One region of the Virgibacillus sp. JSM 102003 genome, then DNA from elsewhere that is predicted to be linked to it. Evidence: predicted binding sites of a transcription regulator. Region 1 holds the regulator's gene; each other region holds the start of a gene.

Evidence for each region. Region 1 encodes Rex, which represses fermentation and respiration genes when NADH is low (regulators of the CRP and FNR family bind a similar motif). Its sites were predicted from a motif close to TTGTGAAATATTTCACAA; they were not measured.
Region 2: the regulator Rex is predicted to act here: its motif matches at 1,531-1,548, upstream of ACE1TG_RS17560 (TIGR04053 family radical SAM/SPASM domain-containing protein).
Region 3: the regulator Rex is predicted to act here: its motif matches at 862-879, upstream of ACE1TG_RS04045 (cytochrome c oxidase subunit 2A).
Region 4: the regulator Rex is predicted to act here: its motif matches at 1,089-1,106, upstream of ACE1TG_RS14400 (hemerythrin domain-containing protein).

What each region holds. Positions count from the first base shown of each region.
Region 1 covers NZ_JBHFQH010000009.1:171,246-173,451, reverse strand. The annotation lists gene ACE1TG_RS11870 (ABC-F family ATP-binding cassette domain-containing protein) at 1-350, opposite strand, end outside; gene moaC (cyclic pyranopterin monophosphate synthase MoaC) at 485-979, shown strand; gene ACE1TG_RS11860 (redox-sensing transcriptional repressor Rex) at 982-1,611, shown strand; gene ACE1TG_RS11855 (MDR family MFS transporter) at 1,659-2,206, shown strand, end outside.
Region 2 covers NZ_JBHFQH010000019.1:21,193-23,398, reverse strand. The annotation lists gene ACE1TG_RS17565 (YrhK family protein) at 53-322, shown strand; gene ACE1TG_RS17560 (TIGR04053 family radical SAM/SPASM domain-containing protein) at 350-1,474, opposite strand; gene ACE1TG_RS17555 (DUF2249 domain-containing protein) at 1,762-2,001, opposite strand; gene ACE1TG_RS17550 (Crp/Fnr family transcriptional regulator) at 2,199-2,206, shown strand, end outside.
Region 3 covers NZ_JBHFQH010000002.1:315,977-318,182, reverse strand. The annotation lists gene ACE1TG_RS04055 (cbb3-type cytochrome c oxidase subunit I) at 1-166, opposite strand, end outside; gene ACE1TG_RS04050 (cytochrome c oxidase subunit II) at 182-643, opposite strand; gene ACE1TG_RS04045 (cytochrome c oxidase subunit 2A) at 656-799, opposite strand; gene addA (helicase-exonuclease AddAB subunit AddA) at 1,073-2,206, opposite strand, start outside.
Region 4 covers NZ_JBHFQH010000013.1:53,429-55,634, forward strand. The annotation lists gene ACE1TG_RS14390 (hypothetical protein) at 1-151, opposite strand, end outside; gene ACE1TG_RS14395 (hypothetical protein) at 180-500, opposite strand; gene ACE1TG_RS14400 (hemerythrin domain-containing protein) at 537-953, opposite strand; gene ACE1TG_RS14405 (acylphosphatase) at 1,332-1,601, shown strand; gene ACE1TG_RS14410 (DUF362 domain-containing protein) at 1,633-1,875, opposite strand; gene ACE1TG_RS14415 (M14 family metallopeptidase) at 2,023-2,206, shown strand, end outside.

The sequences.
Region 1 (2,206 bases):
GCATCAGAAAGCGTTGCAGATCGTTCCATTTCTTTTTCCAGACTGCGAAGTTCTTGCTCCTTAATAAGCAAGTGTTCAAAGACTTCTACCATTTCATTCCAGATGGTCTTGTCAGATTCAAGTCCAGTGTGCTGTGACAGATAGCCTGTAGTCAGGTCTTTTGGTTTAAACAATTCACCTTCATCATGAGAAAGTTCACCAGCCATTATTTTTAATAATGTTGATTTGCCTGCACCATTTCTGCCAACAATCGCTATACGATCTTTATCTTTTATTTCAATCTTTATATTTGATAGAATTTCATCTGCTCCAAATGATTTGGACAGACCATTCATTTGCATAATAATCATTTCGTTCACCTCATCCTATACAAGTGTATCGTATAATGAATTGACTGAGCAATCATATTGTGAAATAAATCACGACGTATCTGTTTTTTTCTGATAGAATGGGTCTTAATAAGACTTAGCTTGGAGTTGAGAAGATGGCGGATTTTACTCATTTTAATGAACAAGGCAGAGCAAAAATGGTTGATATTAGTGAAAAAAGTGAAACCGAACGGACAGCAACTGCTATTTCAAGCGTTCAAGTAACCAAGGAAATTTATCAAAAGATAACCACGAACAAGATAAACAAGGGAGACGTGCTGTCGGTTGCTCAAGTTGCCGGAATAATGGCTGCCAAAAAAACATCTGACTGGATACCGATGTGCCATCCCTTACAATTAAAAGGAATTGATATTTCGTTTGATTGGGAGACTGATAACGATACATATGTCCTGCAGATACAGGCATTCGTCAAAACCAAAGGAAGTACAGGTGTTGAAATGGAAGCATTAACAGCTGCTTCTGCTACGGCACTTACGATATATGATATGTGTAAAGCAATTGATAAAGGGATGGTAATCGGTCCAACATATGTACTGTCGAAAAAAGGCGGTAAGTCAGGAGATTACTATCGTGAAGATCAGGGGGAGTAATGATGGAGCGAAATCAAATTCCACAGGCGACGGCTAAGCGGCTGCCATTGTATTACAGGTTTTTGAATAATTTAAATCACCAAGGGAAAAAACGCGTATCATCAAAAGAACTGAGTGAGGCAGTAAAGGTAGACTCTGCTACGATCAGAAGAGACTTTTCCTATTTTGGTGCATTGGGGAAAAAAGGGTATGGCTATAATGTCGAATATTTGCTTGGATTTTTCCGAAAGACATTGGACCAGGATGAGGTTACTGAAGTCGCACTTATTGGTGTAGGAAATCTCGGGACTGCTTTTTTACATTATAATTTTATGAAAAATAATAATACAAAAATAGTAAAGGCTTTTGATACCAATGCTGAAAAGATTGGAACAGATATTGGCGGAGTGCCGATATACCATATTGAAGACCTGGAGGAGAACATGAAAGGGGTAAGTGTGGCAATTTTAACTGTACCAGCGAATGAAGCACAAACCATTACAAACAGACTTGTTGATCATGGCGTTTCCGGGATACTTAATTTTACTCCTGCAAGAATTACGGTTCCTGAGAAAATTCGTGTTCATCATATTGATTTAGCAGTAGAATTACAATCGTTAGTCTACTTCTTAAAACATTATCCATTGGATTAGAATTAAAATTCAGGTCCATTAACTTCAGTTACTGGAGGCAATTTGCAATGCGAAGGATAGATTCTAAATGGCTTGTAGTAATGTCAGTATTGTTTGGAACGTTTACCGTAATTTTAAATAACAGCATGCTAAACCCAACGTTGCCAACCTTTATGCGATTATTTGAAGTTGATGCTGTAGCGGTTAGTTGGCTGCTGACGATTTTCATGGTATCGATGGGAATGACAATGCCACTAACAGGTTACTTGGGTGACCGTTTCGGGAAAAAGCGTATTTACATAATAGGGCTAATCATATTTATGATTGGCTCGATATCAGGGGCTTTATCGTCTGATTTAGGTATGATGATTGTATCAAGAGCTATTCAGGGTACTGCTGGTGGCCTAATGATGCCAATAGCGATGGCACTAATCTTTAACGCATTTCCCAAAAATGAACGAGGTCTCGCCGTTGGTATTTATGGTGTTGCAGCAATGGTAGCACCTGCAATTGGACCAACCGTTGGCGGAGTCGTTATCGAGTTTCTTGCATGGCAATTTCTTTTTCTATTTAATCTGCCATTTGCTGTTTTAGGAGTAATATTTTCGACTAAGTA
Region 2 (2,206 bases), on a different contig from region 1:
AGTTTCATAATTCCCTCCATTTGGGTAATATAACCTTGTGGAGGGATTTTTTATGGCGTTTATTAATGATGAAAAAAATTTTCTGGATATCCATCTGGGAACCTATGAACTATCATTTAACAAAAAATATCGATTGATCAGTTTATTGAATGACTTCACACTTGGACTTTGGTTCTTGATTGGAAGTGTGTTTTTTCTTTTTGAACCTTTAAAAACTGCAGGTGCCATTTTATTTATTGTTGGAAGTGCCCAGTTACTGGCCCGGCCGATTATAAAAATAGTACATGCCTTTCAATTTCATCATAAAAGAAAAAACTTCTAGCCATCACCTGCTAGAAGTTTTAGTGGTTTAGTTAACTTGTTTCTTCTTTTTCCGCATTGTTTTTGGAATATAAACACAATATGGCTCACTCTCCATGTAATCACCGGTAATGTTGTATGCCCTTGATCTTGACCCGCCACATACATGGCGGAACTCACATACCCCACATTTTCCTTTATATTTATCTGGGTCACGCAAATTTTGAAATACCTCTGACTCGCGGTAAATCGTTGCAAGTGGGGTCTCCCGTACATTTCCGGCTTTTATCGGTAACAAGCCACTTGGAAGAACATCTCCTGTATGTGAAATAAACACAAATCCGTTCCCATCATTGACCCCTTTAGGTGCACGGCCGAGCCCATCAATTTGACCTGTTTTGCCACTCATTAATGCATCTTCATAACGAATCGCATCATCATGATCTTTATTCTCGCGCATTTTTCCTTGAATAACAACACGACGATAATGCTGTGCTGCGGTTGTTTTTATATCGTATGGAACACGTTTTGACAGTTTATAAAGCCACCGTAAAACTTTCTCATGCTCAGCAGGTGAAATCATATCACTTTCTTTCCCGCGACCAGTTGGCACAAGGAAAAATACACTCCAAAGCACACAACCTAATTTCTCCACCATCTCGGCCATTTCATCCAAATAGTCGACATTATATCTTGAAATAACCGTATTTATTTGGAGGGGCATTTCCAGCTCATGTAAGTAGTTTATCGCATTCATCGTTAAATCGAACGAACCTGACGTACCGCGGAAATGATCATGAACCTCTGCACAATGTCCATCAATGGAAAATGCCCATCTTGCCAGACCAACATTTTTTGCCTTTTCCATTGCTTCTTTTGTTACATTGGGTGTTGCTGATGGTGTCATCGAAACACGCACACCTTTTTTCACCGCATATTCAGCGATATCAAAGACATCCGGACGCATTAATGGGTCACCGCCAGTAAAAACAAGCATCGGATTATTCATTTCATATATGTCATCAATTAATTTTTTACCTTCTTCAAACGTTAATTCCAGCGGGTGCCGATGGTATTGTGCTTCTGCCCTGCAATGCAGACATTTCAATTCACAGGCACGTGTCAATTCCCAAATAACGATAAACGGGTTTTCATTGTAATCTTGTGGAAACATGTTACACCTCCTAAATTAGTTGCTGCATTTAGCTTACCTATTTTCCTCATGACCAGATGTGACATTTCTCACTAATATGCAAATGTCATAAAATCGCCATTAGAAAACTTGGTATTCGTTTAAGGGATTCTTATGAAAGTGTATTTTGCTTTCTTAAACCCCCTTATACTCTGGAGTGCAAGCCTTTGGGCGAATTGCCTTCGTTACACTTATGCAGTAAAAAAGTAATTATACATTCTTACCTGCAAATTAAAACCCTTGGAATGATCACCAAGGGCTCAATTCATTTACTGTTTACCAATTGCTACACGCCAGAGTGATGGTCCTTCTTCTAAGTATTCCCACGTAAATGTATCTTCACGTTCAATCATGAACTGATAGTGAAGCGGTTTTGGATTATGATCATTGGAAAGCTGCATAAACTCTCCTGATTTCAGCTCATCAAATACTTCAAATATCTTCTGATGTCTAAACCTTGGTTCGATTTCCGGTGCGTGAATTTTCACTGCAAACTGCGTATCATTCATTTTATTTCCCCCTTAAATTGGAATTTGATAACCTTTAACCAACTACATCATAACGGTAAATTCTAGTCTTCGTTGTGAGTGAGAACACACCTTGGCATGATATTTATCACGCGCTCAAAAAGTTTTCACATTTGCTGATTATAAGTACCCATATAACGTGTTAGAATGTATATAAGTGTTAGTTTGTGGAAAGGAGCATGACTGT
Region 3 (2,206 bases), on a different contig from region 1:
GAAGACCTGCCCTCTGAAGTCCCTGTACTAGTCCTAAAATCCCGCCAATAAGCAAAGTAATAAAGGCTACTGATAAATATGATTTCGATATTTTTGCATCCAGAGGATTTACGCCTAATCCTTTATTCGCCTTCTCGCGAAATGTTTCTCTTACTGATTGTTCCATTTGACTTTACCTCCTTTACTTCACCGTGATTGTCGTGGACATTAGCTGATGCCCCGCACCGCAATATTCATTACATAACACTAGATACTCGCCTGGTTCCTCAAATGTGTGTGTTATTTTCTGGATGTGACCCGGCATTACCATCGCATTAATATTTGTTCCAGCAACCTGAAAACCATGTACAACATCTTTTGATGTCATCGTAAATGTCACCTCTGCTCCAGCTGGAACTTCAATATCACTAGGGTTAAAGCCAAATGCTTGTAATGTCATAATAACTTCATATTCGTTTTCTCCAACCTTTTTTACACCAGGCTCATCAAATGGAGCTGTCTGATCTACTTGTTCAGGATCAATCGTATCCTTGTTACTTGGTGGCCCCATACCTAACGCGAATGTTTGATAACCAACTACTACCATAAATAAAATTAAAATACCGGCGCTTAATCCAAGCCAAATTTCTTCTAATCGATGCATATCATTTCCCTCCTATACTCTGGACATATATAGCCAAAAGACTCCTACCCACATAACAACGATGACTCCTAAGACAAATAACACGGAGATCATCGTACCTTTTAATGATTTTTCTTCTTTATTTTCGACTGGAGTACTCGTTTTTGCTGCTTCCATCACAAATCCCCTCCTTGTAAACTATCTTTCTACTACATCTTATTTTTTTACCTGAATTACTGAAGTGAACTAAATCACACGCAAATGTGATTTTAGTTACAGGCAAATTCCCGGTGATTATTTACCGCGAATTCGAATAAAATTAAAGAGCCAAACCCCTTCTATAACAGGGTTTGGCTCTTTAAATGTAACCATTATAATTTGTAACCGCTTCGTCACATTTTCGGAAATTATATTTATTAAAAAACGTTAAAAGGATTCCTAATAAAGGATTTATGTTTTATTAACTTCTAATAAGAGCTGCTTAGAAAAGAAATAAAGGTATGTCTCTTTTACTTGCTCATACCAAATATGTTCAATCGCATGTTTGTACAAATTCATTTGTACTTCATATCGGTCTAATAGTTTATCTTTTACGCGATCCGTTACTTCCTCGGTAATTGCGTCCGTCTTATAGTCAAGAATGATCCATCCATCCTCTTTTGGTATAACACAGTCAATTACACCTTGCACCAATACTTGTTCATCCGTATCATTAGTCCAATTTGCATAGACTTTTTTTGCAGAAAGCGAAATACTGAATGGTATTTCACGATAGATAACCGCAGAATCCATCATTAATTGCGCAATTGGTGTCGTAAAAAACTGTTCAACAGCATCAATATTAATCACTTCTGCTTCCTGCTTTGTCAGGATTTCCCGTTCAGCCAAATGTTCTACAAAATCTTCTATTTCAGATGCGTTCATTGGCCGCGTCATTGGTATATGCTGCATGACGGTATGCATTGCGGTACCACGCTCTGCTGCTGTTATGGGTTTTTGTTTTTGCATAAATGCAGGACGCTTTACGATTGGTGCATGAAACGTTTGAATGAGCTGATCACCGCTGTATTCATCCTTAATCTCACGCTGCCGTTTAATTTCTGTTACGGTTTGTTTAGCACGGTAAGTTGCAGCTTCAAGATATGGATACGTATAGGAAAGGCGGTCGTTAACCGCTTCATCCAGTCCATTGTCATCCAAATCAAGCTTCTGCCACTTCACAATATTTTCCTTACGTTCCAGGTCAGCTTCCGTAACTGTTTCGTCCAAATTAGTTAATGAACTTCCGTGAACAATCGAAACATTCCATTCTGACGGATCAACTTGTATCTCATCCAATACTGCATCGTCAATATCCATCGTCCGCAGTACATCATTCTGTTTGTGACGGATTAAAGCAGGACCCACCCAATCAAGGTACGTTTTCGATTCGATCCTGTAATGTGCTGGAAGAATCCATTCGGAATGATCAATCATTTTCTCCCATTTCTGCTGTTTCTTCTCAAACGATGCAACATTACCGACCATTACTAATTTCTCTTTCGCACGTGTTAATGCAACATATAATACTCGCATTTCTTCGGC
Region 4 (2,206 bases), on a different contig from region 1:
AAACAACTATTAAACGTTCTAAGGTGTCATATTTCTCAATTGCATAAATCTCTTCGATAACTTTTGGTGGTATTTCGCCAAATCGCATCTTAAGTATTGCAATTAAGTCTTCTCGATCCTGAACATAACTAGCACCGTCTTCAAACAACATCTAAATTCCCCTTTTCTCGCTGAAGTTATTACATCTTCATCATTTTAAAATAATCTGCTATCATAACTTCTTTGCAGGCTTCTCCAAGTTCTTTTGAAAAGTCTGTTATTTCTTCATCCATTTTTTCAACAGCATCATGTGAAAAAGATTTCGATTTTTGGTGAGCGAAGCCTTCTCCATAATAAAAAATGAGTTGGTATTGTTCTGTATCTTTGATGACGTGTGCCTGGATATCATAAGGGTGTATATTATAATGCTTTTCCACTTCTTCCATTAAAAAACTGTATACATCCGGTAAAGCAACTCTTAAGAATTGTTCGTGTTCGTTCTGGATCTGTTCTGATTCCATATCAACTCACCTCTAAAGATTTTATATGATCTATGATTAATGTTCTGGAAGTACTTCCATTTCCTTTTGGTTATGAAGTTCATCAACGATAATTAATGATTGAAATTTTTGGACCACCTCATCGTTTATTCCATCATTTTTGAGGATGGACTTAATATCATTGATTATGATCCTTAACAAATTATGATCCCTGGTTAATGCAACAATATCCTCATTTAGTTCAGGCTTCTCTTCTACTAATTCCTTATACAATCCTTCTTCTTCAGCTTCAGCATGTCGAAGTGTTCTTGTTTCCCATTGTTCGACAATCACATAAGCAAGTTCCAACGCCTTTTTTGTATGATTATCGTTAACCAGCTTATCAAGGAAATTCGTCATTTCAATTGCTTCGTTTAATGCTGCTTCATGAATGGCTTTATGACTATCGACATGTTTTAATGCTGGACCAGACATAAAATAATCACCTCTTTGCGTGAAATTTATTATTTTATCGTTTATAATTTCAGATAGAAACTTATTCCATCTATTAAAATCAGCATATCATGTATCAATTAGCTGGACAATAAATTGTGTCGAAAATTTGGATTTATGTGATAATTGTCACATAAATATTGTTTTTGCAGATAATAATAATATAATACTTTCTGACTGCATGAGCGCAACTAAGAATTCCACCATTAGGGTATGGCGATGAATCAATTTTTCCAAAATTCGTCTAGTTGTTAGTAATAAGTTGTGAATAGATAGTTGCGAATGAATATATTCCATTATGTTGTTACAGTTATGTAAAAAATATGCAAAAAGGGAATTTAATGTAAAGGAGGGACTATAATGCTTGTACATGTGACTGTGAGTGGACGAGTTCAGGGAGTTGGTTTCAGATATACTACACAGCAAATAGCGATAAAATATAATTTAACTGGATGGGTTCAAAATCAGCCTGATGGTACTGTTGAATTGGAGGTTGAGGGTAATAAGAGTAGTGTAGATACATTCTTGAAAGCGTTGGAAGATAGTAATAATCAATTCATTCGTATTGATGATATGAATGTAGAAACATTAAAGGATAATAAGGATTATAAAAGCTTCATTATAAAATAAAGCCGCTCTCTTATGAGTAGCGGCTAATAATTTATTGTTGATCTTCAAAGAATTTACGATTTAAAGCGATGTATTCATTTTCCTCTTCTGGAACTTCATCTTCCATATATATAGCTTCAACCGGACAAACCGCTTCACAAGCTCCACAATCAATACATATATCCGGGTCGATGAAGAACATATCTTTTCCTTCTTCTATACAATCAACAGGGCAAACTTCGACACATTCGCCTGATTTTTCATCCTTACAAGGTGATGTAATAATAAATGCCAAGTAAAACTCCTCCTTAAATTAAAGGCAAAAATATTTATTCATACAATAATATTACAGAAACTTATCTATTCTTTCAAGCTAATTAAACACATAGTTAGGCTTTTATACATATTATTTATTATTCAATAAATCGAGGAGCGAATGTATATGGAAGTATTCATCCGACCAAATGATTCGTTATGGTATTATAGCCAATTATTCGATATTCCACTCATATTAATTAAACAATCGAATCCACAGGTCAATGCAAATCAATTATTGGTGGGACAAAGTATTAAAATGCCAGGATACACACCAATCAAGCATCAAATAAAGAAAAATGATTTGATAT